One region of the Candidatus Jettenia sp. AMX1 genome, then DNA from elsewhere that is predicted to be linked to it. Evidence: riboswitches for the same ligand, from Rfam matches in the RefSeq annotation. Region 1 holds a riboswitch; each other region holds the start of a gene.
What was found. A riboswitch is a leader RNA that binds a small molecule or an ion and turns the genes downstream of it on or off. The one in region 1 is predicted to bind cyclic di-GMP.
Positions count from the first base shown of each region.

Region 2: linked by a shared signal. The riboswitch ahead of FBQ94_RS14930 (response regulator) and the one ahead of FBQ94_RS06380 (DUF1559 family PulG-like putative transporter) in region 1 are both predicted to bind cyclic di-GMP.
Region 3: linked by a shared signal. The riboswitch ahead of FBQ94_RS01600 (Flp family type IVb pilin) and the one ahead of FBQ94_RS06380 (DUF1559 family PulG-like putative transporter) in region 1 are both predicted to bind cyclic di-GMP.
Region 4: linked by a shared signal. The riboswitch ahead of FBQ94_RS16670 (aminotransferase class I/II-fold pyridoxal phosphate-dependent enzyme) and the one ahead of FBQ94_RS06380 (DUF1559 family PulG-like putative transporter) in region 1 are both predicted to bind cyclic di-GMP.

Region 1 covers NZ_SZPP01000015.1:187,155-195,505, forward strand. The annotation lists gene thrS (threonine--tRNA ligase) at 1-131, opposite strand, end outside; tRNA gene FBQ94_RS06365 (tRNA-Val) at 246-322, opposite strand; gene nadA (quinolinate synthase NadA) at 553-1,467, shown strand; gene larE (ATP-dependent sacrificial sulfur transferase LarE) at 1,573-2,388, shown strand; gene FBQ94_RS06380 (DUF1559 family PulG-like putative transporter) at 2,440-3,123, opposite strand; cyclic di-GMP riboswitch class I at 3,350-3,473, opposite strand; gene amrS (AmmeMemoRadiSam system radical SAM enzyme) at 4,005-5,015, shown strand; gene FBQ94_RS06390 (universal stress protein) at 5,040-5,525, shown strand; gene FBQ94_RS06395 (hypothetical protein) at 6,271-6,666, opposite strand; gene FBQ94_RS06400 (HAD family hydrolase) at 7,036-7,686, shown strand; gene FBQ94_RS06405 (nitroreductase family protein) at 7,698-8,204, shown strand; gene FBQ94_RS06410 (PEGA domain-containing protein) at 8,198-8,351, opposite strand, start outside.
Region 2 covers NZ_SZPP01000056.1:17,368-25,718, reverse strand. The annotation lists gene FBQ94_RS14950 (aconitate hydratase) at 107-2,023, shown strand; partial or broken gene folD (bifunctional methylenetetrahydrofolate dehydrogenase/methenyltetrahydrofolate cyclohydrolase FolD) at 2,162-3,035, opposite strand; gene FBQ94_RS14940 (hypothetical protein) at 3,307-3,708, shown strand; gene FBQ94_RS14935 (HD domain-containing protein) at 3,881-4,504, opposite strand; gene FBQ94_RS14930 (response regulator) at 4,545-6,254, opposite strand; cyclic di-GMP riboswitch class I at 6,411-6,498, opposite strand; partial or broken gene FBQ94_RS14925 (transposase) at 6,941-7,518, shown strand; gene FBQ94_RS14920 (RCC1 domain-containing protein) at 7,605-8,351, opposite strand, start outside.
Region 3 covers NZ_SZPP01000004.1:70,679-79,029, forward strand. The annotation lists gene FBQ94_RS01585 (succinate dehydrogenase/fumarate reductase transmembrane subunit) at 25-402, shown strand; gene sdhC (succinate dehydrogenase, cytochrome b556 subunit) at 670-1,038, shown strand; gene FBQ94_RS01595 (FAD-dependent oxidoreductase) at 1,340-3,064, shown strand; cyclic di-GMP riboswitch class I at 3,394-3,489, shown strand; gene FBQ94_RS01600 (Flp family type IVb pilin) at 3,881-4,054, shown strand; gene FBQ94_RS01605 (A24 family peptidase) at 4,214-4,753, shown strand; gene cpaB (Flp pilus assembly protein CpaB) at 5,008-5,829, shown strand; gene FBQ94_RS01615 (type II and III secretion system protein family protein) at 5,835-7,313, shown strand; gene FBQ94_RS01620 (hypothetical protein) at 7,538-7,816, shown strand; gene FBQ94_RS01625 (TadE/TadG family type IV pilus assembly protein) at 7,837-8,250, shown strand; gene FBQ94_RS01630 (TadG family pilus assembly protein) at 8,316-8,351, shown strand, end outside.
Region 4 covers NZ_SZPP01000074.1:2,361-10,425, reverse strand. The annotation lists gene FBQ94_RS16680 (hypothetical protein) at 1-980, shown strand, start outside; gene FBQ94_RS16675 (hypothetical protein) at 977-1,897, shown strand; cyclic di-GMP riboswitch class I at 1,997-2,116, shown strand; gene FBQ94_RS16670 (aminotransferase class I/II-fold pyridoxal phosphate-dependent enzyme) at 2,524-3,894, shown strand; gene FBQ94_RS16665 (B12-binding domain-containing radical SAM protein) at 4,366-5,724, shown strand; gene FBQ94_RS16660 (cold-shock protein) at 5,947-6,147, shown strand; gene pepF (oligoendopeptidase F) at 6,435-8,065, shown strand, end outside.

The sequences.
Region 1 (8,351 bases):
TGTGCCATAATATGAGCTGCACTGTGACGAAGAATTTCCAAATCTTCTTTTGTATTCCCGGTAACTACAGATGCAGCCAGAGTATCTTTACACTCTTTTTTTGTCCCGTCAGGCAATGTAACCTTAACCATTCCTTAAAATGTATCCCTTCCTGCTCCTCGCTATACTATAACTTTATACTGAGATTTAGCAACAACCCCTTTGAGGTATTCGATGCCGTATTAGGAAATCTTTTCATTACTCTATGGTGGGCGATACTGGACTCGAACCAGTGACCTCTTGCTTGTCGAGCAAGCGCTCTAGCCAACTGAGCTAATCGCCCTAAGTATTTTACGGTTTAAAATGATAGAAAGATTTTTCCCGAAACCTTTAAGAATATCATACTTAGGGTTAGCAATTATATCAAAACAATTTTTTCTTGTCAAGTGAAAACGATTTTGAGACATCGTGTCTGCGCTTCTCATTATTTTATAAAAAAGTATTTAAAAATAATTTATGCTTTGTTATGATTAAAATTCAGCAAATTTATTTAAAATAAATTTAGGGAGTATGATGATACCTGTGTCTACCATAGCAGATAAAATAAAGGAATTAAAGGTAAAAAGAAATGCTGTAATCCTTGCACATAATTACCAGAGGGGAGAAGTGCAGGATATTGCAGACTTTGCTGGCGATTCGTTAGGGCTTTCGCAGCAAGCAGCGAAGACAAAAGCTGATATTATCGTATTCTGTGGTGTGCATTTCATGGCAGAAACGGCTTCCCTGCTTTGTCCCGGCAAACTGGTATTATTACCTGATGAACATGCAGGATGCCCTATGGCCAATATGATCACCATAAAACAACTTCAGATAAAGAAAAAGGAACACCCACAAGCCAAGGTAGTCTGTTATGTAAATAGCACCGCCGCAGTAAAGGCTGAGAGTGATATATGCTGCACATCCTCTAATGCAGTGAAGATTGTTTCATCAATTCCCAAAGATGAAGAAATCCTGTTCATACCTGATAAAAGTCTGGGGGGTTATGTAGCATCAAAACTGAATCGGCCTATGATACTCTGGGAAGGATATTGCCCCACCCACCACAGGATATTGGCTGAACACATTATAAAATTGAAGGAAGAACACCCCCATGCCAGGATTGTGGTACATCCGGAGTGTACTTCTGATGTAATAGCATTAGCAGACCATGTTGCCAGTACCACAGGCATTGCCAAGTATTGCAGGGAAAACGATGCCCGGGAATTTATTATAGGAACAGAGATTGGTATCCTGCATCGTTTAAAGAAAGAGAATCCTGAAAAATCTTTCTATGCAATTACGAAACTTGCCGATTGTTCCAATATGAAACTTATTACCCTGGAAAAGGTGTTATGGTCTCTGGAGGACCTCGTTTATCAGGTAAAGGTGCCGGATACTATTGCAGGGAAGGCGCGAACAGCAATCCAAAGAATGCTGGATTTATCATAAACCGCAGAAACACAAAGAGCGCAATAAAAGACATTAATGTAGTTAATCTCTGAACCCTGTGCCTTCTGCTTCCATGCAGTAAATAAAATTTTTTCTCTGTTACCTATGGATATAAAAGAAAAACTTAAAAAACTACAAGACACCGTGAAAACCCTGGAAGGTGTTGTGATAGCCTTTTCCGGCGGAGTGGATAGCTCTCTCGTGGCAAAGGTTTGTTATGATGTCCTCGGAGAAAAGGCCCTCGCTGTAACTGCGCGTTCAGAAACATATCCGGCATATGAATACGAGGAGGCAAAAAAGATAGCAAAGGAAATAGGCATCCCTCATATGACTATCGACACCAGCGAACTTGGTATTGAAGGATTTGCGAACAATCCTCCGAACCGATGCTATTTTTGTAAATCAGAATTATTTGGAAAACTGAAAGAGATTGCTAAGGAGAAGGGCTATAAAAACGTTGCAGATGGGGCCAATCTCGATGATACCGGTGAACACCGGCCCGGACTTGATGCCGCAAGGGAGCTTAATGTACGCAGCCCTCTGAAGGAGAGCGGATTAAGAAAGGCCGATATCCGCCAGATATCGAAGTATCTTAACCTCTCCAACTGGGATAAACCTTCCTACGCATGTATGTCCTCGCGGTTCCCTTATGGACAAACTATCACGGAGGAAAAAATATCATTAGTTGCTGCTGCAGAAAACTATTTAAGAAGTATTGGTCTGAGGCAATTCCGTGTCAGACACCACGATACCATTGCGCGGATTGAGGTATTGCCCGAAGATATCCCCGCACTCTTGCAGGATGGCACAAGGAAAGAGATCGTTAAAAAATTCAAGGAGATCGGTTATAAATACGTCACCCTTGATATGGAGGGTTATCGTAGCGGGAGTATGAATGAGGTGCTTAATAAAAAAGGGTAATATCCAAAAAGAATATTACCCTTTTCAATAAACATTCAAGACAGAAATAAATTATTGCAGTATTGCAGTATCAGTTCCACCAGGACTTTGTGTGGTATGGTTTCCACCATCATTAGTCCATATATTATCATAACCAAAACCTGTTGTATTAGTGCCGTACCAGCCGGCTAATGAAGTACCCTTCCACTCAACGTGACCATCAATATAAAGCACATTTTGTCCTTTCTTTTTATGGTTATTTGAGAGCCATGAGGAGGTATCGGTTCCCAATCTATCGGCAACAATAGCTACACTTGGATCATCTGCCGGTTTATGATTATCATCATAACCATAGCTGCATGTGTCTGATGTAAATGAAGTATTTGTAGTTGTCAAATTTAAAACATTTGTTTCTGTAACAACAGCATCACTCGGACATCTGAAAACCTTCCTATCAGTAATATACGAATCAAAAAGTTTACCAAGCGATTCTCTTTCTTCCGCTGCATCGTCACTATCACTAGCTTTAGAACCGGAGGCTCCACCCGTAGGAAACACTTCACCATTTTCATTCGCATACATATGCATAGCCATCCCGATCTGTTTCAAATTAGAAGCACACTGCGTCCTGCGTGCCGATTCACGCGCCCTGCCCAATGCAGGCAACAGGATACCTGCAAGGATACCAATAATTGCGATTACAACAAGTAACTCGATTAACGTAAAACCCGCACTTCTCATTTTCTTCATCTCCATAGCTAGCCCCCCTCCTTTTAAGATTGTTAAGATGTATCCTCTCACGATGTTACAAAGATGCTTTTTTCTCACCTCCTTCTTGCAAAAGGACATATATCTTTAACAGCAGATTGAAATCCATGTTCTTGAAAATGCCTTTAAAACAAAAAAACCTTACCCCGGAAATAATCGGCGGAATATTCCCGTAGTAAGGTTGTCTAAATTTATCTTAAATTTATTTATCATGTTCGGTAGTAGGGCTATCTTTACTATTCATAGGAGAGACGCATCATGATGCGTCTCTGCCAGGCTATGATTAAAGATCCTTTACTTTGCGTCCCCTGATCACTCAGGGTTTGCCTTTATCGTTATGTGATGTTTTATAATGCTTACTTATTTGATCATGTATGTTTTTTTATCTAATAAATATATTCATTAAAATAATATCTTTACAACAATATCGATTTTGGCGCATTATATCACGGGAAATATTCCAGTCAACTAATATTTTCACACGATATTGAAATTTGGATCAAATTACTTGCCAGCATACAGAAAAAACGGTAAGATTATTTTTATGCCTAAAATTCTACAATGGGACACAGATTAACGCAGATATGTACCAATAAACTCATGATGCAGATATTGTAGGTAACTTATCTAATAAGTGATTATAGTATCAAATAGATGAAACCGGACGGAACATAATGAAACCAAATAAAATGAGTCATGATTTGATTGTGCCATCACGGACAAACGAGTTTGTCCGTGCCACCCTATCAAAAATATGTTTGGTTTCATCCTTGAAATACTATAACATTGCTTTCTTCGGCTGAAAAGGTCTGTGTTTATCTGTGTTCTTCTGTGTCCAAATGCAATGTTCAAGTTTAAGGAAAATACTTATGAAAGAAGCGATGTTTTTTGAGAAACTTGGAGATACGAAGGTAAGGTGTTACCTTTGCCGCCATCACTGTATTATTGCAGATGGGAAAAAGGGCATTTGCCGGGTTAGAGAGAACCACAAAGGCATACTCTATTCCCTTGTTTACCGGAAGCTCGTCTCGGAAAATATCGACCCTGTTGAAAAAAAGCCACTGTATCATTTTTATCCCGGCACAACCGCTTTTTCTGTTGCAACGGTAGGATGCAATTTCAAGTGCCTGAACTGCCAAAATTATGAGATATCACAACTGCCTGGAAATTATGAGCAAATCGCAGGCAGAGATGTTGCTCCGGAAAGGATCGTTGAAGAGGCTTTGGGTTATCACTGTAAGAGTATTGCATATACCTACACGGAACCTACGATCTTTTTTGAGTATGCCTATGAAATAGCTAAAATAGCAGATAATACATCGATGAAAAACGTATTTGTAACAAACGGATATATAACCCGTGAGGCCCTTACGACAATAAAACCGTATCTGCATGCCGCAAACGTGGATATGAAAAGTTTTTCGCGCGAAACCTATAAAAAGCTGTGCGGTGCGCAATTGGACGGGGTAATCGATTGCATCCGTTCCTACAAAGAGATGGGCATCTGGATAGAAATAACCACATTGATCATACCGGGAATTAACGATTCAGAATCAGAATTAAGGCAGATTGCCGGATTTATAAGAAGTCTGGGGCCTGAGGTTCCGTGGCATGTAAGTCGCTTTTATCCGGGATACCGCCTCATTGAAAAACCCCCAACTTCAGTTGATACGTTGAGAATGGCGCGTGAAATAGGTTTGGAAGCGGGACTGCGATATGTGTATGAAGGCAACGTGCCTGGCGAAGGAGGAGAAAACACCTATTGTTATGCATGTAAGAAGATCCTTATCAAAAGATATGGATACCAGATTGTTGAAAACAACATCATCAATTCAAGATGTCCGGCATGCAATACCGGCATCGATGGTATTGGCATGTAAGTACAAAAATAACGAGGAGACCGTATGATCGTATTAAAGAAGATATTATGTCCTGTAGACCACTCCGAATGTTCGTATCTTGCCTTAAAATATGCAATTTCTTTGGCGCTGAAAGATGAAGCAAAATTATATCTCATGCATGTAATAGATTCCCGTTTTTACGATACAGAAATATACAAATTCAGCCCTTATAATAAGCCCGAGGAGATTGATGTTGCCAAAATTCGGGCAAATTTAATAAAGAGTCTCCCTGAGGGAACAACGGATGTATTGGAGGTAGAAACTATTATCGTAAAGGGTGTGCCCTTTTATGAGATAACAAACGCTGCTAAGGAAATCGGGGTAGATATTATCGTAATGGGCACGCATGGAAGAACTGGAATTTCTCATGTTATGATGGGTAGTGTAGCAGAAAAGGTTGTCCGCAAGGCACCCTGCCCAGTCCTTATGGTTAGAATGCCATCTACACCCCCTGTTATTCCCAGCGGGAGTATTCCTGGCGCAAGTTGATTCATATACGTGTATTCTCTGGCATTGTCCAAAAAGTCTCCTATGTCACCCCTTCGGGGTTTAAGGGCTTTTTTCTGTTTTTTGCTATAATCATAACATCCCTACGGGATTAGGCAGAAAAATAAGGTAACTATTCAGCGTAATTTTCACGAATACAATATATGGCATAAAATAGTCATAATCACAAAAATTAACCACAGGTTGTACCGCCATATATAGGCAGAAAATGCAAATCGAGCGTTTTTTGCCATATATAGTATTTGTCACTCAAACACGCTGAATAGTTACAAAATAAGAGTCTATTCAAAAACCCCTGTAAATCACAGGAAGAATATACTTCAAAAGAGGTTTTCGGATAGGCTCTAAGAAACTGTCTGAAAAGATGCTATGGTGGATTCGCTTCGTTTAATCCACCCTTACATGTAATTCTATAACGAGTAGAGTGGATTAAGGCGCTGTCTCTTGCGCTGAATCCACCGCATGGATACTTTTCAGGCAGTCTCTAAGTATGTGTATCCTGTCTTCTGGATTCTGTCTCCTGAATTCTCTATTCTGTTGGCAAAGAGCATGCACAAAAACTTGTGGTCAGATACTTACAAAACAATTCCCGGACAACCTGTAAAGGGCTGCCCTGCAGCATTGAATATCCCCTTGCATTACAAATAAAGAAAGCCATTGCAGTGTAACTCATACACACTGCAATGGCTTTTATAAAAAGATTTCTCAGAGAGAAATCTGTCTTTATTTATCGCACTGAATATCTTCCCATGTGTCTGTCGTTTAATTCGCCGATTTTTGACTTATTCCAGTTAGATACCCTGCTATAATATCCTACAATACGAGTAACTCCATGGAGCCGATTCGTTGTTCCTGTTTCCAGTGCATCGATAACAAAACCTAAATCCTGCCGGATTACTGCATCAATACTAATAGCGAAAGCACATTCTAACTTGTGATTAATAATCTTGAGTAAATGTTCTTGTGGTGTACTTCCGTCAATATCACCATCTATCTCCAAAAACTCGTGCCCTTCGATTGCTTCATCAAAGGCCTTTAGTCTTTCTTCGATAAATAATTGTACGTCTTCCTTTTCGCTGCCAACTCTACTTATTACTGCATTTTCTAATACTGCTGTTGTCATCTGTTAAACCTCCTTATCAAGAATACCTAATAATTCCTTACTTAGTTGATTATATCTGCTTTGTTTTTTTACTTTCGTTAATCTCTTTTTCAGATCACCTCTCTTTCCTAACAAAATATATCCCATATGTTGTATACCCACTTTTATACTATCTAATCACAAAAAAGACCTTTGTCAAGAATAAAGCACAATATTTTGTATATGTTTTCCATAAAGACACAATATATTGGTAATTAACTGTCTTTTTTATAGGTACTTATGATTAAATAAAATATTTGAAATAAATCAACGTATTGTATTTGTAGAATAGCGTACAGGTAATACGTTTTTTTATTGAAAGACATCCATATACGTTGTAAAATCCATTTCATGAAAAAGGCAGCAATTTTCGATATTGATGGGACGATCATTAAGAGTATCTCTTCTGAAAGGGTATTTTTCCGCTATCTTCTTGAAAAAAAACTGATTAACTCCGGGGATTTATTGCGGCTTGCACATGTTTTTATGTATAGGCTTCTATCCCTCAAAGGAATCTACGTTAGAAAAAACAAATATTATCTCAAGAATAAAGAATATGAAAAAATACTCTCAACGGTACATGAATGTTTTACAGAACGGATTTCTCCCTATATTTCTCCGATTGCCACAAAAGAGATAAAAGAATTAAAAGATGCGGGTTATATCATTATATTATTATCAGGAACATTAAGTCCTTTCGTAGAATGTTTCAGGAAATATTGTAATGCCGATGTAGGCATTGGAACCAGTCTCGCAATTAACGATGAGGGTATAATTACCGGAGAAATAGATGGGATACATTCATATAGCAGTGGAAAAGTAAAGGTTGTGAATCGCCTTGCTACGGAATATAATATCGACCTTTCATCATCGTATGCTTATGCCAATCAATATGTAGATGTAAAGTTTATGCGTATGGTAGGGTACCCAATAGCCGTAAACGCAAGCCCTATGCTTCGACTCTATGCAAAGATGAATCGTTGGAAGGTTATAGAATTTTAAGGGAAAATACTATGGATATTTATGAGATTATGAAGAAAAGGCGGAGTATACGTTCCTATAAGCCGGAGCCTATTGAAGAGGAGAAGGTACATCGGATATTGGAGACTGTGCGGTTTGCCCCAAGCGCTGCCAACAGGCAGCCTGTTTTTTGTGTAGTTATTAAGGATGAGAAGATAAAACAACAGTTAAAAATGGCATACCAGGAGGAATGGTTTTATACAGCTCCCGTGATTATCTGTGTCTGCAGTATTCCGGAAAGGGCATGGAAACGAAGCGATGGAAAAAACTATGCAGATATTGATGCAACAATCGTGATGGACCATCTCATTCTTGCTGCAACGGCTGAGGGATTAGGCACATGCTGGATTGCCGCTTTTAAAGCGCCCCTCTTAAAATCCATTCTCAATCTCCCGGCAGGAGTCGAGCCGATAGCAATAACTCCTCTTGGATATCCATTAAACACCCCGGAACCAACGTACCGCAAACCGTTAGAAGAAATGATAAAATATATTTATTGAACTGTGGGTTCCTGGAGTTGATCCCGCAATTCTTCGGCGTTTCTCATAACCTCCTTCCGGAGTTCTTCAACAGGTATCTGCTTTAAGGGGTCCAATTGATAATTAAAATAATGCTCATCCTTTAGTTTTACGGGGATTATTAATTCA
Region 2 (8,351 bases), on a different contig from region 1:
AAGAGTTGTTTTGAATATTTCTAGGAATTTTATTCCGAAGTAAAAGGAAGATCATAGGCTTCCATGTAAACCTTTATCTGTTTTTATTCTCAAAGGAAAGATTAAGATGGGAAAAAATGTAGTACAAAAAATTTTAAGCTCACATCTTGTATCCGGCAAGCTAAAGGCCGATGAGGAGATTGCTATTTCAATTGATCAAACCCTTACACAAGATGCTACGGGTACTATGGCTTATTTACAGTTTGAGGCTATGAGTATACCCAGGGTAAAGACAAAACTTTCAGTAAGTTACGTTGATCATAATATGCTTCAAACAGGCTTTGAGAACTTTGATGATCACCTGTTTCTTCAGAGTATTGCCAAAAAGTATGGTATTTATTTTTCAAAACCAGGAAATGGTATTTGCCATCAGGTACATCTAGAGCGGTTTGGTGTACCAGGGGAAACCTTACTGGGGTCTGATAGCCATACACCTACCTGCGGTGGATTAGGTATGTTGGCAATCGGGGTTGGCGGGCTTGATGTGGCTATTGCTATGGCTGGCGGACCATTTTATATTACAATGCCAAAGGTAGTATTGGTAAAACTCACAGGAGCACTACAACCCTGGGTGACAGCAAAAGATGTAATATTGGAATTGTTGAGGAGATTAACAGTTAAGGGTGGTGTAGGTAAAGTATTTGAATATGGGGGTGAAGGCTCAAAGACGCTTACGGTAACAGAACGCGCTACGATTACGAATATGGGTGCAGAATTGGGGGCGCTTACATCTATTTTCCCCAGTGATACACAAACAAAGAGATATCTTAAGATGCAGGGAAGAGAAAATGTATGGAAACCTTTAAAAGCAGATGCTAGTGCGAAGTACGATGAGGTTATAGAGATTGATCTCTCTGTTTTAGAACCGTTAATAGCCAGACCTCACAGTCCTGATAATGTTTGCAAGGTGAGTGAGATTAAAGGTATAAAAGTTCAGCAGGTTTGTATTGGGAGTTGTACAAACTCATCATACCATGATCTTATGGTATCGGCTGCGATGTTAAAGGGTAGAAAGGTACATCCGGATGTAAGTCTTACTATTTCTCCAGGCTCCCGGCAGGTACTGGAAATGATAGCTAAAAATGGTGCTTTGACGGATATGATTGCGGCAGGTGCACGTGTTATTGAGGCAGCTTGTGGTCCTTGCATTGGAATGGGACAAGCTCCTGCTTCCGGAGGTGTTTCGGTAAGATCATTCAACAGAAACTTTGAAGGAAGAAGTGGAACATCAGATGCGCAAGTGTATCTGGTTAGTCCAGAAACAGCTATAGCAACAGCAATCAACGGTGTTATTAGTGATCCCAGAGAATTTGGCGCCCCTATTGCTATTACATATCCAAAATGCTTTATTATCGATGATAGTATGATTATCCCTCCTTCTGAAAAAACAGAAGAGGTAACGATTATCAGAGGGCAAAACATAAAACCTTTGCCAAAAAAAGAGCCTCTACCGGATACATTAAAAGGTGATGTGCTTTTAAAGGTAGGGAATAATATTACTACTGACCATATCATGCCTGCAGGAGCAAAGGTTTTGCCGCTCAGATCAAATATTCCTGCTATTTCTGAGTTTGTATTTGAAAAGGTAGATAAGGAGTTTGTGAAGCGCACTAAGGAGAAGGGAGGTGGATTCCTAATCGGTGGAGCAAATTACGGACAGGGATCAAGCAGAGAACATGCTGCACTGGCACCCATGTATTTGGGGGTAAAGGCTGTTATTGCCAAATCCTTTGCCCGTATTCATCGTGCAAACCTTGTAAATTTTGGCATCTTGCCATTAACCTTTGAGAATGAAAATGACTATGATCTCTTTGATCAGGGAGATGCTCTCGAGCTGCCTGATATAAAGAATGAATTAAAATCTAAAGGCAAGCTTATGGTAAGGAATGTAACAAAAAACAAGGAGATAAAAGTAATGCATACATTCACCCCCCGTGAAATCGACATCCTCTGTGCTGGCGGCTTATTAAACTATCAGGCTTAAAGCAGCAGCACTTAATATAAAATAACCGCAGGCATTAACTATCAGAATTTATTTTTGTGTGAACGAAAAAGCAAAAGGAAGAAAAAAAGGTTGAGAATTAGAGTAACCGGTAACTTCATAATCTCAACCTTTCTTCTGTTATTGAATTCCTAATTTAAATTTAAGAGATTTTAAGGTATTTTTCATAAGCATGGTAATGGTCATAGGACCAACGCCTCCAGGGACAGGGGTAATGGAGCCTGCAATTTCCTTGGCCGCTTCAAAATCAACATCACCTTTTAAAATAGGAACCATTTTTTTTGGATCATCTTTGCTTGGTTTTTCTCCTATCCTGTTAACACCTACATCAATTACGCATGCGCCCGGTTTGATCCACTCTGGTTTTACCAAACCTGGAACACCCGCAGCAACAACTAAGATATCTGCGCGTTTACAATGTTCAGCCATATTTTTTGTGCGGGTATGAACTACGGTTACTGTTGCATCCGCCCCTCTTCCTTTTTGAAATAACATATTAGCAATTGGTTTTCCCACAATGTTTGAACGCCCTACTACAACGGCTTCTGCGCCACTCGTTTCAATGCCGGAACGTACAATCAATTCCTGAATACCGGCTGGCGTACAGGGTGGAAACTTTACCTCTTCACCTCCTATCATAAGACGTCCAACGTTTACCGGATGGAAACCATCGACATCCTTATCGGGATCAATGGCATTTAAAACCTTTTTCTCATCAATATGCTTTGGCAGGGGAAGCTGGACAAGAATACCATGGATTGAATTATCTTTGTTATAGGTATCAATCAGAGCAAGAAGGTTCTTTTCTGAAATATCGACTGGTTGATTATCCTGGATCTCTTTAAAACCTAATCTGTGAGCAGTTTTAATTTTTAAAGTGACGTACGATATGGAAGCGGGATTACTACTTCCCTTTTATTTCTGCTACTTCAGCAGTAATTTCCTTTAAAATTTGCTCTCCAATTTCAGTTCCTTTGATTAGTTTTGCAGTCATAAACCTGAAACTCTCCTTTCAAAAATACGCATTAAACATACCTTTGTTGCATCTTTACTGAAAAAATAATGAAAAAGATACTAGTGAAATTATCCTATTCTGGAAATTCCAAAATAATAGTATAACATCCATAAAAATACAACTTTTTTCTAAACCCAAGGTCTTTCCAAACTCTATTTTAGTAAGAGGCTAAACGGGTTTATGTACATAGTACTACATAACCTCAACCGAATATAGTATTCTCTGTATAGAGGGTGAGTAAAATCTATAATTGAAAATAGATTGGAAAATAAAGATTTTACTATACAATACAAAACTATTTGATATACATAATAACCAGTATTTAACTGAAATATTTACGCATGAGATACCCGTTGACCTTTTTCGTTTAAATTTGGAACGAGACCGGTATGGTAAATTTGATCAGTTTAGGGAATGTGAGTATCTCCCTAAAATACGGGTATATGATTTAGAACCCTTTATAGCTCGTCTTGTGATATCTGTTTCTTCCATTGGGATATCAACATGGTCATCGTGCGAGGGTCATTGTGGTGAGCCTGCATACCTGGTTTTTGACAGAAAGTATCATCGAATATGGTTTCAGGCAATAGGTAATAAATTTATTAAAAATAAGAAATATAAAAAAGCAGGTATGCTCCCATCTTACAGATAAGCAGAGAAGTATGAATCAGAAAGAACTCCTTAATATTTTTGAGAGCTATTTTGAGGGATCAATTAAGTCTTTGTAAATAGGAGTAGTTTACTACAGAGAACGCTATAGTTGTTATTAAGAAGTTCGGCTGATTTTATAAACTGCTAAAACTCTTTAGCAATACAATCGTTTTTCATTCCGGCATTTTAAAATCAATACCGGAAGACCGCCTTCTGATATAGCCTATGTCTTTAAATATATTCTTGAGTTCCTCATCCGATAGCTTTTTTTGTACATGATCAAAAAAATTCTGCATATTCCCGTAACCTAAATTCTCATAAACGCTCGCCTGCAAAGCCATCTCCAGACGGTCCATTTGTTTGACAAATTTACTCTCTAGAGAACTCTGGTTCCGGAATTCATTCCATAAATTCAAATACATTTTTCCTGTAGAAAGTTTTGAAAGAATTTGAGCAATCGCCTCGTATTCATCTTTTTCCTTCTTATGAGGATGTATTTGATCGTGAGGTGTCAAATCTCCTACATGCGCTTCACCCAAATCATGTATGAGAGCAATTTTGATAATTTTGGTTATATCCAATTCAGGAAAAAACTCATGAGCGACAATAAAAGAAAGCATGGTTACTCCATAGATATGATCAGCCACACTCTCACATTTCTCCTCCGGAATGTTTTTCAATAGCCAACCTTGCCTATAGAGTTGTTTTAAGTGATTAAACTCAAAGTATATCTTTATAACCTCATTGACCTTTTTTTCCTTTATATAGTCGATTGGAGGATTATTTTTAAATTTCATATGAACTCCTTAATAATAAAAATTACAGAGATGTAAAGCATCATACTGTTTTGAGTTTCCGGAAAGGGTCATGGGATGAAAAAGCCTTAACTATAAGATTTTTCCCAAGTGTTGGAAAAAGATTAGATAACCAGGTGGACTTAAAATTGAATATCAACGTGATATCGTAAGCCATTACGTTCGATGCTATCTTGGTTACGGTAAATCCGGCATCTTCCAGAGCTGTTTTGAGAGAATCAAAAGTAAAAGGCCGCACATGTAAAATATTCAGAGGAGAAGCGTGTTTTGGCGCTTTTCCAAAGAGAAATCGAATGCGATCAATCAATCTGCCCATATTTGGGGTTGTAAGAATAAGAGTTCCTCCTGGTTTTAAAACCCTTTTAACTTCAAGCAGAAATTTTTGAGTATCAATAATATGTTCGATGATTTCTCCTGCAAATATCATATCAAATCGATTAGTATCATACGGTAAGCCTTCGGTAACATCAGCAACAGAAACCTCTATACCCTTCTTTTGAGCCTCGATAAGAGCCTTGCTGGAAGAATCTACTCCCCAAACCTTGATTCCCAGGTCCATGATCTGCCTTTCAATTATCCCATTTCCACAACCAATACTCAATAATTCCATATTGCCTTTGTTCTGAAGTACCGATAGTTCACTTTTAATCATTTGGAGGACTTTTGCAATCCGTCTTTGATGGCTTTTTTTTAAAATATACGATATTCCCCCGACGTCCTCAAAGGCAATTCTATTGAGATAAGAAGTAATATCCTCCCTGATCAGATTCCTGCGGCGATCAAAAGCATAGGCAGACTTTCCCTTACCCTTTTGTTTGGCAAAACGCTTCATCTCTATGCCAATAGTACTAACTTCTCTCACCGAAGTTAACTCTTTCCATTCATTGCTTACACCGCCGATAGCAATCGAAATTAAGGGAAATTTGTGCAGAACTCCTTCCCGTTCCTGGGTTACAACAAATCCTGCTATTCGATGAGACTCATCATAAAGCTTTGGAATCAGGGTATCGAACTTTTCAATAACAGATTCACAAATAGAAGCGGCTCTATCCGGCGAAGTTACAATGACGAAGTTATCCTCACTTATATATCCTGCGAGGTCTTTATGATGGTCTGTACATGACAAAAGAATTCTTGCTGTAGAGCGTATGACGGCGTCTCCATGGATAAGTCCATAAGTATCATCGTATGATTTAAAATGATTAATATCACAATACAATACTGAAAACTTATGCTGTTGTACTATTCTGCGGCTAATTTCCCTTTCCACTGCGATATTGCCGGGTAGTCGGGCCAGAGGACTAACTTCTCTGGTACATTGATAATACTCATAAACCTTATGCAGACATGTGAGTAACTCATCGGTTGTAAATGGTTTTGTAATGTAATAGTCCAAACCCTCATGCAGACCTTTCAACTTATCTTCAATAGTCTGATCCTCTGTAAGCATGATAATGGGTAGTGATTGCCACAAAAGATCATTCATTAAATAGTAACAGATATCAATACTGGAGATATTAGGAAGATCACTATCCAAAATGAGAAGATCTATAGTTTCTGATTCTAAGGTATAAAAGACTTCCTCGCCTTTTTCCACTATGATAACATGATGTCCCTCATACTCCAGCGTAATCTTTAAAACCTGCTGAACTGATTCCTCGTCCTCAGCCGCAAGAATGCGAAGATGGGGCGGTTGTTTAACAAGGCGATTTTTTACAGTTTCTAAAGTCATTTTATTTTCTTAAGGAAATATACGGTAGCAACAGGAATGACGCAAATGGAGATGTAACTACTGGTAGGTTATAAATATGAAAATATTATGATCGCAGTATCCCGTTTATGTAAAAATATGATTGTACTAAAACAATCATATAATGAGATGATCTTTTCCGGCAACCCTGCAACCATATCCTGTAAGAGGACTTAGGCCAGTAGCTTTGCGCCACATCCTTTCGAATGTTTTGCCATTTTCGGGCTTTTATCAAAAGCCTTTATTTCAAAAGAACCGATTTGATATCAACAGTACTTACTATGATCTTTATAAACGTTTTAAATAAAAGTATTTAGCAAGAAAAATGCCAATGAATCAAGATTGCTTTTTATTGGAATTATTCAATCTGTATTTAGTGTAGGGCAAATACTCATATGCATATATATAACCTGCAAATGGCGTTGTGCTTACATACTTATGTATATGTGATAATTTTATCAGTTTTTTAATGTATGAAAGGTTCATTGTTGTGAGGATAACTATTTTGCGTTTTAACAGGTGATTACGTACATACTTGTACACAATTGTACAAAAATTAATAAAGGGGATATTTAATCTGCTATCTTATTTGTGTATATCAGAGTCCATCTGTGGTTAATATTTTATGAATTTCATGTACATTCATGCACATTCCTGGTATATATACCATCTACCAGCAAGCTACGAGATGGATAAGAGCCGGAGTCTTTGAGGCCGTTGTTCATGATCTTCGAGAGATTCTGAGACTGGCTGAAGGAAGGAAAAAGGAGCCTTCCAGAGCGATTATCGATAGCCAGACTATTCAGTCTACACCTGAGAGTGAGGAAAGAGCCGGAAAGGAAGCAAGATCCCTATGGCTGTTGATATCCTCGGGCATCTTCTGGCTCTGTATGTAACTCCTGCCAATGAGCAGGAACGAGCCAAGGTGAAGAGGTTGTGCCAAGAGATTCAGGAAGTAACGGGAGAATCCGCCTTGATAACCTTTGTGAATCAAGACTACACAGGTGATCAGGCAAAAGGGCGTGGAATAGAGCTTCAAGTGATGAAGCTCCCTCATACAAAAAAAGGATTTGTACTTCTCCCCAAAAGATGGGTCATTGAGAGACCCTTTGCATGGAAGAGCAGGTTCAGAAGACTCGTAAGGGATTATGAGCGACTGCCTGAAGTGTTGACGGGTCTTCATTTCCTTGCTTTCGCCATACTCATGCTAAGAAGATTTGCTGAGGTGATATTTCAAAGTGCATAACACGCTCTGGAAAAATAAAATAGAGACACAAAATCTTGCTTCTCTACCAGAAGCATGTATGCAGTAAATTGTATTGTTGCTTTTCTTTACTTAATTTTTACAAGAACCGGAGTACTTCTATTTGAGATAGATCCGTCCCCCAATTGACCATTTCTATTTGATCCCCATGCCCATATGGTACCATCTGACTTCAGGGCAATACTGTGCTGTTCCCCACTGGCAATAGCAGTAACATTGCTCAATGTGCTTGCCTGGATGGGGGTAGCTCTGCTCATGGTAGTACCATCTCCCAATTGGCCATTCTCGTTATTCCCCCACGTCCAGACCGTACCATCTGATTTAAGGATAAGACTGTGGTCTCCTCCACCGTCAATTGTCATGATGTTTTTAAGATCGCCCATAGGAACCGGGGTACTTCTGTTATCGGTTGACCTATCCCCCAGCTGACCGTGTTGATTAAATCCCCATATCCAAATAGTACCGTTATTCTTCAGGACAATGCTATGATCTCCCCCGCAACGGATCATGCTGACGTCTTTAATTCCATTCACCAAAACGGGAATGGTCCTGTTGGTAATAGTTCCGTCTCCCAGTTGTCCATATTGATTCAATCCCCATGTCCAGATTGTGCCATCCGCCTTTTGTGCAAGGCTGTGATATCCCCCTCCGGCAATGGAGATTATAGTGTTCAGGCTTCTTGTCTGTACAGGTGTGTTTCTATCTGTTGTGGTTCCATCGCCTAATTGACCGTAGATATTCCGCCCCCATGTCCAGACTGTACCATCTGATTTCAGAGCAAGATTATGCAGTCCTTTGCTGGCAATTGCAGTAAT
Region 3 (8,351 bases), on a different contig from region 1:
GTGACTTTGTGGCAAAAGTAAATAATGAATACACAAAATCAAGGTTTCTGGTCGTGGTTCCTCCAGAGGATTACAGCCCTGTTGCTCGTTATCGGAATGGCCGTTCATTTCTTTCTGTTTCATTTTAGCCCTGACAGGTATACCTCCCGCTATTACGATGAAATCGTCAACCGGTTCTGCACCCCGGGATGGATTACCTTTCATATTTGCCTCCTCTCTTTGGTTATTTTTCACGGCCTTAACGGACTTTGGGGTATAGGTATCGATTGTAATTTCAGCAGGAAAACACAATTCTTTTTTAAATATATCCTCTGGTTTACCGGTTTGGTCTTGTTTGGCATTGGTGTGTATATACTCATCTGGTTTGCAACACAAAACAGCAGTACCCCGGCATGGAATTAAATCAGGGAGTATGTATCATAGAAGGAGGAACGGCGGAATCGTCTTAATCCCCCTTGATCCCCCTTTAAAAAAGGGGGAAAATATGTGAATATAAGTTAGAATAAGGATTCCGTATGTTCCATACACCTGCATACAACCAAAGACTCATGCGCCATATTTTGTTCGGTTCATCTCTTGGATGCTATAGAAAGGGGGGACGAGGGATTTCCCCCTTTTTTAAAGGAGGACCAAGGGGGATTACTTCCTCTAATATTGAAGAACATGAATATGCAAAAATTAAAGGAAGGCTTTAAAGACCTTATTAAGAACAGGTATCCAGGCATGTATGCCTTCTGGATCCACCGGATTACCGGAATAGCGGTCACACTATTCCTTTTTTTACACATCTGGACATTGAGCTATGTCTTCCGGGGCAAAACCGCTTATGATTATGCGATTAGCAAATTTGATACAACATTCGGATATATTTTTCAATATGTATTACTCCTGGCAGTAGCTATACATCTGCTGAACGGAATAAGGATTACCATAGTCGATTTCTGGCATCTTACCCGTTTACAAAAGAAATTATTATGGATATCATTTTTCATTTTTCTCATAATTGCGATTATAGGGATTTTTACCATAATTCTGTAATCACTCAATACTGAACATATATCTTGTATTCAAGATGTAGGGCAAGGCTTTAGCCTTGCCTCCCCGCCTGCATACCTGCACGAGGATAGCAACCCTGAAGGGTTGCCCTACAGAATTGAAATTCTTATATATTTAATAATCAGGCTGGATTGTAAAAGACAGAACCCAATGACGTTTCTTTTTGTAGTTTTTCTTTGTGTCCTTTGTGTAAAACTTTATATGCTTTGTGGTTAAACTCTTTTTGGTTGCAGCTTTGCTGTGTTATGGATTTATGTGCCTTTCTTAAGGAAAAGGAACTTATATGATTTATCATGATGCCATTGTGGTCGGCGGAGGTCTCGCTGGTTTAAGGGCAGCTATTGAACTCAATCGCCATAATATCAAGGTTGCCATTATTTCAAAAGTACATCCCGTCAGGTCGCATTCCGTTGCTGCGCAGGGAGGCATTAACGCCGCACTGGGGAATCACCCGCGTGGTGTTTATGATACCTGGGAAAAACATGCCTTTGATACGGTAAAGGGAAGCGATTACCTGGCAGACCAGAATGCCGTCATCCGTATGACCAAAGAAGCTGCTGAACGTATCTACGAAATGGAACACTGGGGTTGCCCTTTTAGCCGTACCATTGAAGGAAAGATTGCCCAGAGACCCTTTGGCGGCGCTGGTTTTCCGCGCGCCTGCTATGCATCGGACACAACAGGCCAGGCCCTTCTGCATACCCTGTATCAGCAAATTATTAAATATAAACAAGAGGCCGAACGGGAGGAGATGGTAATGTATCAGGAATGGCTCGTGACGGACCTCGTAATCGAAGATGGTGTTTGTGTGGGTGTGATCGCATGGGATATTGTCAGCGGACGATTAGAGGTGTTGCAGGCCGGGGCAGTGATCTTCGCCACAGGAGGCGTTGGCCGTATATACGGATGCAGTACCAATGCCCTGATTAATACCGGTATGGGTATGGCTGTGCCGTATTGGGCGGGAGCGCCGCTTAAAGATATGGAGTTTATCCAGTTTCATCCAACAACCCTGTTGGGCAAAAATATCCTGATTACCGAGGGATGCCGTGGTGAAGGCGGTTTTTTGCTCAACAACAAGGGTGAACGCTTTTTGGCAAAATACAGCGATTCAGTAAATGCTATGGAAATAGCCCCCAGAGATATTCTTTCACGAAATATTATCCGCGAGATCATGGCAGGCAGCGGTATTGACAATAGCTACGTTCACCTTGACTTAAGACATCTGGGAGAAGAAAAGATTCAGCAAAGATTGCCCGGAATACGGAAGATTTGCAGAGAATTTACCGGTATGGATCCAGTCACAGATCTTATTCCCATTCAACCAGGCCAACACTACACCATGGGCGGAATTGATTGTACTATTGAATGTGAGACGAGTATAAAAGGATTGTATGCAGCAGGCGAGGCGGCATGCGTGAGTGTACACGGAGCGAACCGGTTAGGCGGCAACTCGCTCCTTGATACCATTGTCTTCGGCGCCATCGCAGGTAAAAATGCCGTTCATTACCTGCAGGACTTAAAAGGCAGGAAATGTGAAACGGCTCTCAAAGACACCCTGAAACGCACAGAGCAAAGGTTCAATGCATTATGTAAACCAGAAGGGAATGAAATACCTGCTGATATCAAGGTGGCTCTCAATAAGGTTATGGACAGCAAGGTTGGTATCTTCCGTAATGCATCTGCCTTACAAGAAGCATTGTATGAAGTAAAAGCCTTAAGCGACAGATACAACCGAATCACATTGCATTATACCGGTAAACGGGTGAACCTCAGTCTTGCATGGGCATTGGAGCTGAAGGGCAGCCTGGATGTGGCGGAGGCCGTCATCGCCAGCGCATTAGCCCGAGAGGAAAGCCGCGGTTCTCACTTCCGTACCGATTTTCCCAAAAGGGACGATACCGGATGGCTGAAACATACCGTAGCCCATTTTACCCCTGAAGGCGTGAAATTAGACTATAAACCCGTAAATATCGGACCCTTTGAACCGAAAGAAAGGAAGTATTAAGAAGGTGTTTTGCAGTTTTTTGATTGACATACGATAGAGTGATATGTTAAATATCTCGCGAGTTCATGATAGGAATTTCAATTACGGGGGCAAGGCTAAAGCCTTGCCCTACATCGACTCCATTTTTCATGATGCCATTAACACACCCCTAACTCAATTGTAGAGACGCAAGGTTTTGCGTCTCTACAGGGGAATGAACCCACCCCTAACCCCTCCCAAGAGGGGAATCAAAAAGTCCCCTCTCGGGAGAGGATTGAGGGGTGAGTAAAAAGCCGTTGGGTTTTGTCTTTTAAAACCCAACCTAATGTAATAAGTTCTTTTTTAACACAGAACGATAAAGGCAAACTCTGAGCGATCAGAGGACGCAAAGTAAAGGATCTTTAAGGCCCCAAAATTATCGCTGAAAAGATAGCCCTACTACCGAAAATGGTTATAAATAAATTCAGGGAAAAACAAAGAGAAAACCTTACTACGAAAATACATACATAGGTATTTTCGTAGTAAGGTTTTTTTGTTTTTACAGCCAGAAATAAAACGCATATTCCGTTTTATAATGTTTACAGGGAAATCTCAGGAGAGATAAGGATAAGCATGTTGAAGATATGTTCAATTTCATCCTTGGAATACTATAATTTGGAGCAGAATACTGGGAATTTCATGCAATTAAATTCACCCGGGAGATGTGTTATACATGTTTTATAGTAAATCTGCCAAACTACACATGTGTGTATTATGAGACAGATAATGTAGCGCATCAATTATCATTGATGTCTCTTGAAATCACATTTTTTCCATAAGAGAAAGGGGGTGATTAAAGTGAGGAAATTCTTACATTTCTTAAAGGGTGAAGAAGGTATTACCGTTATTGAGTATGGTATACTCGCTGCTATTATTGCTGTAGGTATTGTTGCTGCTGTTACAGTTCTTAACTCAAAAATGAAAACTGCATTTGAGGGTCTCGGAGAGAAAATGGTAGATCCTACCAAGTAAGTGGTAATGAAGAATCTGTTAAGATAACTCATAGGTAAGGGATACATTATCTATTTCGAAAACTCAAATGGTATGAGACTAGATGTCGGATAATGTATCCCCTTTAAGAGGAAGTATAAATAACAAATTGTTATCTGTCAAAAGAAAGAAAAAATCAATATGGATCTCATTGAGATAATCCCCCTTGCATCCTTAGTTATCATGTTGTTCATTGCTGCATTCTATGATATCCGCTCTCACAGGATACCGAACTGGTTAACATTCCCTGCTGTGGCAGCAGGAATTGCATTTTATACCTGTACAAAAGGAATTCCTGGGCTTATTTTCAGTGTAGAGGGCATGTTTTTGGGGATCGCCTTTTTCATGCCTTTTTACCTTGCTGCAGGTATGGGGGCAGGCGATGTAAAACTTATGGGCGCTGTGGGTGGATTAATCGGGATGAAGGGGGTATTCATGGCCTTCCTTGGTACAGCTTTGATTGGGGGTATTTATGCCATGATACTCCTTGCATTCCATGGGTATCTCATGGAGACACTCAAACGATACGGAACAATCCTGAAGGTATTTGTGCTCACGGGAAGGTTTACGTATCTCCCTCCGGAGAAAAAAGAGAAGATGCCTGTGATGGCCTATGGGGTGGCGATTGCCCTGGGCACGCTGTTCTCCGTTGCCAGGGTTGTTGCCATGGAGAAATGGTAGTTGTAGGGGCGAAGCATTTGCCGTTCAGCGTATACATAGTATTTTAGGCCAATAACGGCAAATGCTTCGCCCCTGCTGTGATACACTGCTGCTTTGTGTCTTTGTGACTATTTTGAATTTCCTGAACATTACATTAACACGGACAAATTTGGAGAAACCACCCGGCGGGTCGTTTGTACTTTTTGAATTCAAACATACGGCTCAACCGAATACGATTGAACCAGCCTTGAAATAGGAGTAATGGAATTGTGAAAATGAAACCTGTACTTATGTTTAGCCTGGCAATAAGTATTGCCTTGTTTGTCGCCTTACTCAGTTACAGCCAATTACAAAAAAAGACAAAAGCGCAGACAAAACCTTCCAGCACCGTGCCAGTGGCAGTGGCAACACTCGATTTACCCTGGTGCACACCGCTTGACAAAAGTATGATAAAATTCGTACCGTTTTTAAAAGAAAGTTTGCCGGCAGGCTATTTTTCTGACCCTTCAGCCATAGAGGGAAGGGTCTTGCTCTACCCCGTAAAGGCAAATGAACCGATATTCGAGTCAAGGCTGGCACCGACTACGATCAAAACCGGCGGGGTAGCTGCGGTAGTTACCCCACAAAAGCGTGCAATGTCAGTAAAGGTCGATAAGGTAATAGGCATATCGGGCTTTATCCATCCCGGAAACCGGGTAGATGTACTCGTAACCATGGGACAGAGGGGAAAGGTTTCTACCCCGATAACCAAGATTGTGCTTGAAAATATCCTTGTTCTTGCTGCAGGCCCTCAGGTAGAAAAAGATAATAAAAAGGAGAAACCTGCCCAGGTAGAGGTGATTACCCTGGAAGTAACCCCTGATGAGGCAGAAAGGCTGGCTTTGGCAGTTACTGAGGGGAATATCCAGTTGGCGCTGAGAAATTTTACCGATAGTGAAGATGTAATCACGGGAGGCATTACAATACCCACGTTACTTACCTCTTACAGGGGAAAGAAAAAGGCGGACCGGACGCCATCAAAACCGCAGGTTTTATCTGTACAATTAATCAAGGGAGGCTGTGTAACCGAGTTGAACTTTGGAAAAGAAGGAGAGTAAATAACATGGCAGACCGGACCACAACGCATTGGTATAACAGGATCTCTTTTCCGGTAACTCTTATCCTCGTGCTTATTTTTTCCTTTCAAGGCTGGGCGGGCAACCCCGCAAGGGTGAGGGTCAATACTACGCAACCACGGAAGCTTATCCTGACGGTGCGAAAGTCTACCATCGTGAGAAGCCAGAGGCCGGTAAAGCGGGTATCTCTGGCCGCCCCTGAGATAGCGGATGTTACGGTACTTACACCCAGGGAGATTTATATTACCGGAAAGACCCCCGGCCTGACGAATCTTACCTTATGGGATGAGAACGACAGACCCTCCACTATCTTTGACCTTGAGGTATTACCCGATATTGACCGGTTGAAAGAACACCTTTACGAGATGTTTCCCCGCGAAGAAAATATACGGGTAACCGCTACGAACGAGAGTATTACTCTTTCAGGCACTGTTTCCAGTACAACAAATATCTCTCAGGTGATCGAGCTTGCTCAGTCATACGCGCCGGTAAACAGAGAGGGAAAATATCTGATTAACAACTTTCTTGAGGTAGGAGGCGTTCATCAGGTAATGCTCGAGGTCCGCGTATCCGAGATGTCCCGCACCCTCATTAAGAGATTAGGGGTAAATTTTAACTTTTTGAGTGGCAGCGGAAGGCAGTTTGGGATATCGATCCTCGATAACCTCGCAAGGATACCGCCCGGCACTCCCCCGGCAGCAACATTAAACACCGCAGATAGTATTAACCTTATCTTCCGTTTTATGTCAGGCGGCGCTACCTGGACGATGTTTATTGACGCCTTAAAGGAAAATGGCCTGTTAAAGATCCTGGCAGAGCCGACACTCATTACCTTAAGCGGGAAAACGGCTTATTTCCTCGCCGGCGGTGAATTCCCCGTTCCTGTTCCTCAGTCAGGGGCAGGCGGAGGAATCCCGACAATTACCATTTATTATAAACCGTTCGGGGTCGGACTCAACTTCACCCCCACCGTATTAAGTAACAATAAGATTAACATGCAGGTAGCCCCGGAGGTATCTGAACTGGATTTTACCAATACCATTACCCTTCAGGGTTTTACCATACCGGCATTGACGACCAGACGTGTATCAACAGAAATAGAACTTGCGGAAGGGCAAAGCTTTGCTATTGCCGGTCTGCTCAATGAAGAAGTCAGACAAACAGTAACGAAATTTCCTCTTTTAGGTGATATTCCGGTTTTAGGCGCCCTGTTCAGGAGCAATGAATTTCGGAAAAATGAGACAGAGCTCGTTATTGTCGTTACCCCGCATCTGGTAAAACCAATTGATCTGGCAAAACAAACACTGCCCACAGACACGTATAGAGAACCAAATGATTATGAGTTTTATCTCCTCGGAAGGATGGAAGGGAGAGGAAAGGAATCATCCCCGGGCGCCGCATCTTCACCTTCAATCTTGAGTAATCATGGAGGATTAGAAGGAGATTTTGGGCATATAAGACCTTAGCATCAAGGAGAGACGCAAAATCTTGCGCCTCTGCAAAATCTGATAATCCAACATTATTTTGAATAACTAAAAATACCTTAAAGGGAAACACTTCTGGTTATTGTTCTCTTACTCTGTAGTTACAAAGATCATAATGTAGGGCGAGGCTTTAGCCTTGCCAGGCAACCCTGAAGGGTTACCCTACAGAATTAAAACTCCTAACAAGCAGAGCATGAGGAAAGGATATGATAAAAAAATACCTTGTTTTAATAAGTTTAGCAGGTATGTCTTTGGTAAGCTGCGCTACAAGCCGGGTGGAAAAGGATTATGGGAACTCATTTCAGCTTGTCAAATCCAATCAGATATTGAACCCTGAAGCCGGGAAAAATCTGGATCCAGTGCATGGACTCGACGGCCATGCTGCCCTGATAGTCATGGAAAAATACCGGAAAGGTTTTGAGATACGTTCAGCGCCGCCTATGTATCCTATAGGTGTTACTATTGGCCAAACCAGTACAAGATAGAGAAACCATAAGGTGATGTTATGAAGAAATTCAGAGACCAAAAAGGGGTAGCCGCTGTAGAGTTTGCCATTATTTTGCCGGTATTGATCTTCCTTATTTTTGGGATTATCGAATTCAGTTTACTCTTATATGATAAACAGGTAATCACCAATGCGAGCAGAGAAGGGGCGCGCGCCGGAATAGTATGGAAAGAGGACCGGGTATCAGCCGATGAAATCATAGCTATCGTAAATAATTATTGCTCGAACTATCTTATTACCTTTGGAACTAACAACCCACCAACGACCACCCCCGAATGGACCGGCGAGGAATCCGGAGATGAGCTTACCGTTACCGTAACATATGACTATGATTTTTTGGTTCTCCCTAATTTTATAGCTGGCCTTACCGGAGGACGAACCCTATCGGCAGTAACGGTAATGAGAATGGAATAATCTAATAAATCGTTTAATTGGTTTAAAAGGTTCAAGCCGTTTAAGCCGATTAAAAAGGAAAAACCATGAGAACACGTTTCCAACTCTATGTAAGATTAAAG
Region 4 (8,065 bases), on a different contig from region 1:
CAGGTTTTTACATTGCCCCGCGTTCTGTACAGCAATTTGATAAAGCCATATTGAGTGTTGGCGATTTTAGCAGGTTTTCACTTGCCGATAAGTTAAAATGGCCTGACGGTACACAGCAGACAACGGTATGGCCTTTTACTGTGTATCATAATTCAAGGCCGGTAACCTATTTTGATTGGATAGATTATCGCGGAGGTATTTTAACAGAAATTACGGATACAACGGATACTCAGGAATCCCCGGATATGGTCAGATCTGAAATTACTGACCTGGCTTCTCATATTGAACTCAGTAATGCTGTTATCCTGGTTGCAGATGCCTTTGTCCTGACGTATTATCCGAATATTAAAGAAGCACGACATCGGTCAGGAGCACGCAGGATCCATGAGATATTCACAACCTATAGCAGGATTTATCCGAATAGGAATTTAATATTTGTAATCATGTTAACAAAGGCAGATACGGTTGATGCCAGGTGGAAAACTGACAATTATGCGCCGTTGATTGAACGGGGCCTGGAAGTATTTAATCAGATGGTATCTTTACAGAAGCAAAATCCCTCCTGGGAGGGGTGTATTGTTCCTGTCTCTGCAGTAGGAGAGGGTAATGTTCATCGGTCTGTTACTCCTACAGAGGATGTTAAACATCCTTTTAGGTCCGAAGATAAGATTGTGGGATTTCCACAACCGGTGAATGCAGAACATGTTTTGTTTTATTGTTTAGGGCAAACTTTAAAGCAGATGAGAGAGGAAGCCAGCAAGAGTATAAGGCAAAGGGAAAAAGAACTTTCAGAAATCCTGAAAAAAGCGGGGCTGGTAAATAAAATCTGGTCTCTCATCATGCGTAAGCCTGATGCCGAGAGTATCGCCAGAGCTATTTTAGAAGAAAAAAATAAGGATTACGAAATTTTAAGCCAATTTGAGACACATATAGAACCGCTCTTGGGCAAAGCAATGGAGAGGGTAAGGCAGATCAAATGAAATACCAGGAACTTTTATATTCCCGTTCTTTATCGAAAGATTATCGATGGATGATTGTTCCACCGAAAATTTCTTCAGATAGTCTTAAGCTATTAAATCAGCTTTACAATCTGTATGATAAGTACAAAAATGCTTTCTGCAAATCGCCGGTTTTGCCTCTTTACTGCTTAAACCATTTACAAACTACGTTTCTTGTGAGTTGCGGTTTATCAAACCATAAAGATAAAGATGGCCGAAACATTTACCATTTACAGGGCATTAGCATTCCCCCTGAGTACAGAAGGCATTTTTGGTTTATCCTTCCCTGGATATTGGCTAATTACGATGGTGAGAATTTGTTAAATACGTGGAGAAAAGTAGATTTTCCTGCTGCTGATGACATCGTGCGTCGTGCATCGGAGGATTGTTTTTTCAAACTCGACTTGTTGGATAAATCGCTTGCAGAATTAATTAAAACATCAAAATTCACCCTTGAGAGATTTGATGAACTATCCATAGGTGAACCGGTCTATATTCCGTTTGATAAAAATGGTTTAAAAGAACTAGCCCATGTAATTGTATCTTCAGACTATGGCTGTGTAAATTTTGCTTTTGGAGCTACACCAGAAATGATCAGGGCTTTTGACTTCAAGATTATCGCAAAGTTAGGTGACAATTCGAATATGAGGCTGAATCGGAGGACGAGGATAACAGAATCTGTCCCGTCTTTTATCCTTGATGAACGAGATAAAGACACCAGAGAGCTTGTTGATGATCCTATAGACCGTTTTGATCCAAGAAAGAAAGATAATCTTAAGAATCAAAGTAAAATGGTAAGGAGAAATAATTCTTTTCACCTATTTGATCAGTTTGTACCTCGCTTCCTATCGATACTCAGGCTGGGAAAGAAACTAAAACGATCCAAGAAATCAGGTTAGTTTTTCGTCACTTCTTTTATAGCTTTTAAATAAAAATATTATTTTATTTGACATAAGACAACATACTTGTTATATAGGTAGCGTTTAAAAATTAAGACAGAGCGATAAAGGCAAACCCTGAGTGATCAGGGGACGCAAAGTAAAGGATCTTTAATTACACTGGCAGAGGCGCATCATGATGCGTCTCTCCTATGAATGAAAGATAGCCCTACTACCGAACATGATAAATATATTCGAAATAAATCAGAGAACCTTACTCTGAGAATATTTGACTTAATATTCTCGAAGTAAGGTTTTTTTGTTTTATCTGAACTTGAAATTTATAACCCCTTTTCTCTCCTCTGCAAGGGAGAAATCAAGGGAAGCTCTCAGCTTGATTTTGTGTAATTACGGTATATATACGAGAAAATTCAGTACCTCCTCCCCCGTGGTGGGACGGGAATAAGGGAAAGAAAACAATCTCATTGTGCACCCTTACCATAGCCCTCTCCCATCAAGGGAAGGGAGGATTAATCTTGTGTTTCTGTTGTATTATTACTACGTAATTCTTCGTAGAAAGTAGGATTCTACAAATCTTATCTGATATTGAGCAGTAATAGGTATTTTCATAGAAAAGGGAGGTTTTCATGAGTTCTGTTAATGCAAAAAGTATATCGTCAGAAGAAAAACGTGAGCTTACCCGTAAAATTCTGGAGAATCGTAAAGTTAAATTCCAGGCAGAGTCTGATGATAAATCTCAAAATTATCAGAACTATACCTATGATATGTTTATCGGCAATCCCGGATCTGAACTGACAGAAATAAAGCATTTTAACGAATGGGTAGAGAGTGCAACGAGGGATGGTTTATACACATTTGAATCGCCAAGACTTGGGGCGCAAAAAACCGAAATTGAAATCCAGCGTGAAACGGGTGATAGAATGAGACTATTGAATTTTTCCAGCTATAACTATCTGGGATTTGGCTATCATCCTGATGTAATTGCAGCGGCAAAAGATGCTCTCGATACCTATGGTCTTGGTGCGGCTAGTTCACCCGTGATCAGTGGTACGTATGGTATTCATAAAAAGCTGGAAGAGGATCTCACGCATTTTTTTGGATTAGACGACCGGTCAATATCATTATTTCCCTCTGGCTATAGCGCGAACGTAGGTGTTATACAGGCTTACATGAAGCCGGGAAATCATATCGTAATGGATCAATCGGTTCATACATCAATTCTTGAAGGGGCGAAGATATCCGGGGCAAACTGCTCCTATTTTCGACATAATGATATTGAACATCTCGAACAAGTTTTACAAGAAGTTTCCCATGGAAAATCACGTGTTCTTGTTTGCGTCGAAAGTCTATATGGTGCAGATGGTGATTATGGTGACCTTAGTGATATAGTACGGGTGGTTAAAAATTATCAGGCAAGCATTCTTGTTGATGAGGCTCATTCAACTCTGATTGCCGGTGAAAATGGCAGAGGAGTCAGTGAAGAGTCTGGCGTCTTAGAAGACATCGATCTTTATGTCATTACTTTTAGTAAGGCATTTAGTGGGGTTGGTGGCGCATTACTCGCAAAAAAAGAGGTAGTCCGTTACGTTAATTGGTATGCAAAATGCCGCATGTTTTCCTGCGCTTTAGATCCTGCAGTAACCGGTGGTATGATTAAGGTGCTCGAACTGGCGTCAGGGCCTGAGGGCGAGAAGAGGCGCAGATTACTACGGGAAAATGCGGCGTATTTTAGAAAAAAACTTGCAGGAAAAGTTGATATGAGAAATAGTAAAAGTTGGATTGTTCCGGTGATTTTTGGCTCAGAACGAAATACCTTAAAACTCAACGACTTTCTCCAGAGAGAAGGTTTTGATGGAAGTATCCTGCAATTTCCATCAGTACCAAAAAATGAAGCACGTATTCGTATATTTATTACCTCTGAACATACCAGATATCAATTGGATAGGGGTATAGACATCATCCTGAAAGCTGCCGAAAAATTTAAGTTTTTATTATAATAAAAACTTAAATAAAACCCTGCGGCAGAATAACTCCTTCTCAAAAGATTACTATTATGAACTTGAGAATGCAGAGGTCAAAGGTTGCGCCTTTACCCGATATCTTTTATCTCACATTTCTGTAAGCCTGTAGTGACTTGAACATCAGCATAAGCTCAAAGGTTTCTCCGTTCTCCTTTTGAAGCATCTCTCTCCTTTAACCTCTTGATATTACTGGAAAATTCTCATCGAATTTCCTTTCCCTTCCTTTTGCATTTGACATCATGTTTATTTATGTTATAAAAGGTAAAGATTATAATTAGCTGTGTAGGAGTATTTTTAATATTTATTGAGGTTATTCTGACAAACATAATGAATATACTGTTGATATACCCCGAGTTCCCAGATACATTCTGGAGTTTCAAACATGCACTTAAGTTCATACGCAAAAAGGCCTCCTTTCCGCCGCTAGGATTACTGACAGTTGCTGCAATGCTCCCACCTGAGTGGTCAAAACGTTTAGTTGATGTCAATGTAACAAGACTCAAGGATGAAGATCTGTTATGGGCGGATTATGCATTTATCAGCAGTATGGTTATACAAAGAACGTCGGCTCAGCAGATCATCAGACGCTGCAAGGAAGCCAACCTTAAGGTAGTTGCCGGAGGGCCTTTATTCACGAGCGAGCATGAGCAATTTGAGCATGTCGACCATTTTGTTCTTAACGAAGCAGAGCTAACCTTGCCGCCTTTTTTAGAAGATCTGAATAATAATTGTGCCAGGCGGATATACACCACATCTCAGTTTGCTGATATTCAGGAGACCCCGACACCTCTTTGGGAATTAGCCGATCTGAGGCAATATGCCTCGATGAGTATACAGTACTCCCGGGGTTGTCCATATCACTGCGAGTTCTGCAATGTGACATCATTATTTGGAAGACGCCCACGTACCAAAACCGCTGAACAAATCATTGCCGAGCTGGATAGTTTCTACCGTATGGGGTGGCGCGGACCCGTATTCTTCGTAGATGATAACCTCATCGGGAGCAAAAAAAACCTCAAGGAAGAATTGCTTCCTGCTTTAATTACATGGCAAAAAGAACATGTACCGATACCGTTTAACACGGAAGCCTCTATCAACCTGGCTGATGATGATGACTTGATGCGAATGATGTCTGAAGCAGGCTTTGATGCGGTTTTTATTGGGATTGAGACGCCGGATACGGATGGCCTGGCAGAATGTAACAAAAAACAGAACAAAAACCGTAATTTAATTGAAGACGTGCGGCGTATTCAGCGAGCCGGACTGCAGGTACAAGCAGGCTTTATCGTAGGTTTTGATAGTGATACTCCATCCATCTTTCAGCGGCAAATTGATTTTATACAGAAAAGCGGGATTGTGTCAGCAATGATTGGGCTGCTTCAGGCCCCTGCAGGAACAAAACTATACGAACGTCTAAAGCAAGAGGGGCGTTTACTTGGACAGATGTCGGGGGATAATGTAGACGGCACAACGAACATTATTCCTACCATGGACATGGATACATTTCAGGAAGGATATAAAAATATATTGAGATATATTTATTCCCCTGAAAACTATTATCAGCGCATAAAGACCTTTTTTCGCGAATATAAAATGCCAAAGGTTAAAGCCCAATTTGAATTTAGTCATATATTAGCATTATTTCGTGTTATCTACCACATTGGTATCATGGGCAATGAGCGTACCCAATTTTGGAAACTCTTATTATGGACGTCTTTTCATCGCCGGGAATTGTTATCGCTCTCTGTTACTCTTGCAATTTACGGTCATCATTTTCGCAAAATTAGTGAATTACACGTCCTTTAATTTTGAAAGGTTCAGATTATAAAATATATTATTTAAAATATATTATTATTTAGTATTGTTTTAACATGTGATATGTAGTAATATAGTGAATATAGTTGACTTTTGGCTGTATTACAAGATTCGTATTATATGTTTTGATGTGATAATAAGGCTGCAATAGTTGCAACTATTGTAGCCTTTTTTTATTTTTTAACTTTTTCATGCTTAAAGGGGGTGATTTGAATGGCAGCTGGAACAGTAAAATGGTTTAATGACAAAAAGGGTTTTGGTTTTATTACTCAGGATAACGGAACTGATGTTTTTGTACATCAGACCGAAATTCAAGGTAGTGGATTTAGAACTCTCGCCGAAGGAGATAAGGTCGACTTCGAGGTTATTAAAGACCAAAAGGGTTATAAGGCAGCAAAAGTTGTTAAATTATAAATGTATGTAAAAGCGTACTCTTATTTTAAAGTAGAAACAACTAAATAGTTATAGTATATAAAAGAATATAGAGTAATCGACTCAATATAATTATAATAACAAAATAAGGAATCCCAGTATCGGTAAAAGGATATTGGGATTTTTTATTTGATTTTTTAACCAATTTTTTGTTCTCTGTTTTGGATTACTAGAGAAGACATACTACGGCAAGTCCGGCTATTGCGACAGGTTTACGCAGACTGCCATACATATTTGAATATAAAGAAGGGATGATGAAATAAAAATATATGAGTAAGATTAAAATCCGGGATCAAATAGAAGATACCTATAAATGGGATGTGTCTGTTTTGTATGTATCGGATGATAGCTGGGAAGAAGACTATTGCAAGGTAGAAAAAGAATTTCCTCAGCTTCTCAAGTTCAAAGGCTCTCTTGCCGATCCCCGTAAACTTGAGCAGTTTATGCAGTTTTATGTTAACCATTCTATCATGAGAGAAAATTTATATGTGTATGCAAATGTCCGCTTTTTTGAGAATACCCGAAACGCCAGATATGAAGAGATGAAAGGGCGTATCGAACTGCTCGTCTCAAAGATTTCCGCACAAACTGTTTTCATTAAAAAAGAGCTGTCCTCTTTATCACAGAATGATATCGATACCATGATTCATGAAAATCCTCATCTGGCGGGGTATCGCTTCTTCCTGGAAGGCTATGCCCGGTACAATCCTCATATCCTTTCTGAAGAAACGGAAACTGTTTTAGCGGAACTGAAAATTGCCCTGGATAAGTCTGATGATATTTTTTCGGCTTATAATGATAACAATATTTCGTTCGGGGAATTTGAACACAAGGGAGAAATAATTCGTCTTTCTCATGCAAAGTATGCGCAATTGCTGGAATCACCCGACCGGGCTCTCCGGCAAAAAGTGTTTGATTTTTATTACCGGCCTTACCGGCAGAATATTGACGTCCTGGCAAATACCTATGCAGCACATGTACTTGCAAATATTAAACTGGCGAAGGTTCGGAACTATTCGTCTATGCTGGAGATGTCTCTGTTTCCCGATTATGTGCCAACTACGGTATTCAGTAATCTCATTGAGGTTGTAAAAGAGAATATTGATGCGATCAGTGAATTCAATGTCCTGAAACAGGAAGAGCTTGGAATTGAAAAATTACACTTCTATGATAATTATGTTCCCCTGGTTCATGAGGTTGATAAGAAATATTCCTATGAAGAAGCAATCGATCTGGTTCGTACAGCGCTTGAACCCCTCGGCGCAGAATATCTCAGGAAGTACGATTCTACTGTTCATGCGAGGGTAATTGATGTATTTGAATCCCCCGGCAAGAGATCAGGGGCGTTCTCCTGGGGTAGTTATGCGAGCAGGGGATTAATTTTTTTAAATTACACGGAAAAATTCTCTGATGTTTCAACATTTACCCATGAATTCGGCCATTGCCTGCATCGGGACTACTCCATTGAAAATCAACCCTACATCTATTATCAAAATCCAATCTTTTTGGCTGAGATAGCATCGACATTTAATGAAGCTTTGCTGTTTGATCATATGTCAAAGATTGCTAAATCCAGTGAAGAGAGGAAATTTTTTCTGTATCACAACATGAAACGCATAGAGGCAACCTTCTACAGACAGACCATGTTCGCAAATTTCGAAAAAGATATTCATGAGATGGCCGAATCCGGCAAGGCACTGATCGCAAAAAGCATAACCGGCATATACCGGAAAAATCTTGAAACATATCTGGGTAAGGGCATAGTTATTGATGATCAGTTAAACTACGAGTGGGCAAGAATTCCCCATTTTTACCATGCATTTTATGTGTACAAATATGCTACCAGTTTATCCGCGGCAATCGCTTTATCCGAACGTGTAACCTCCGGTGAAAAAGGTGC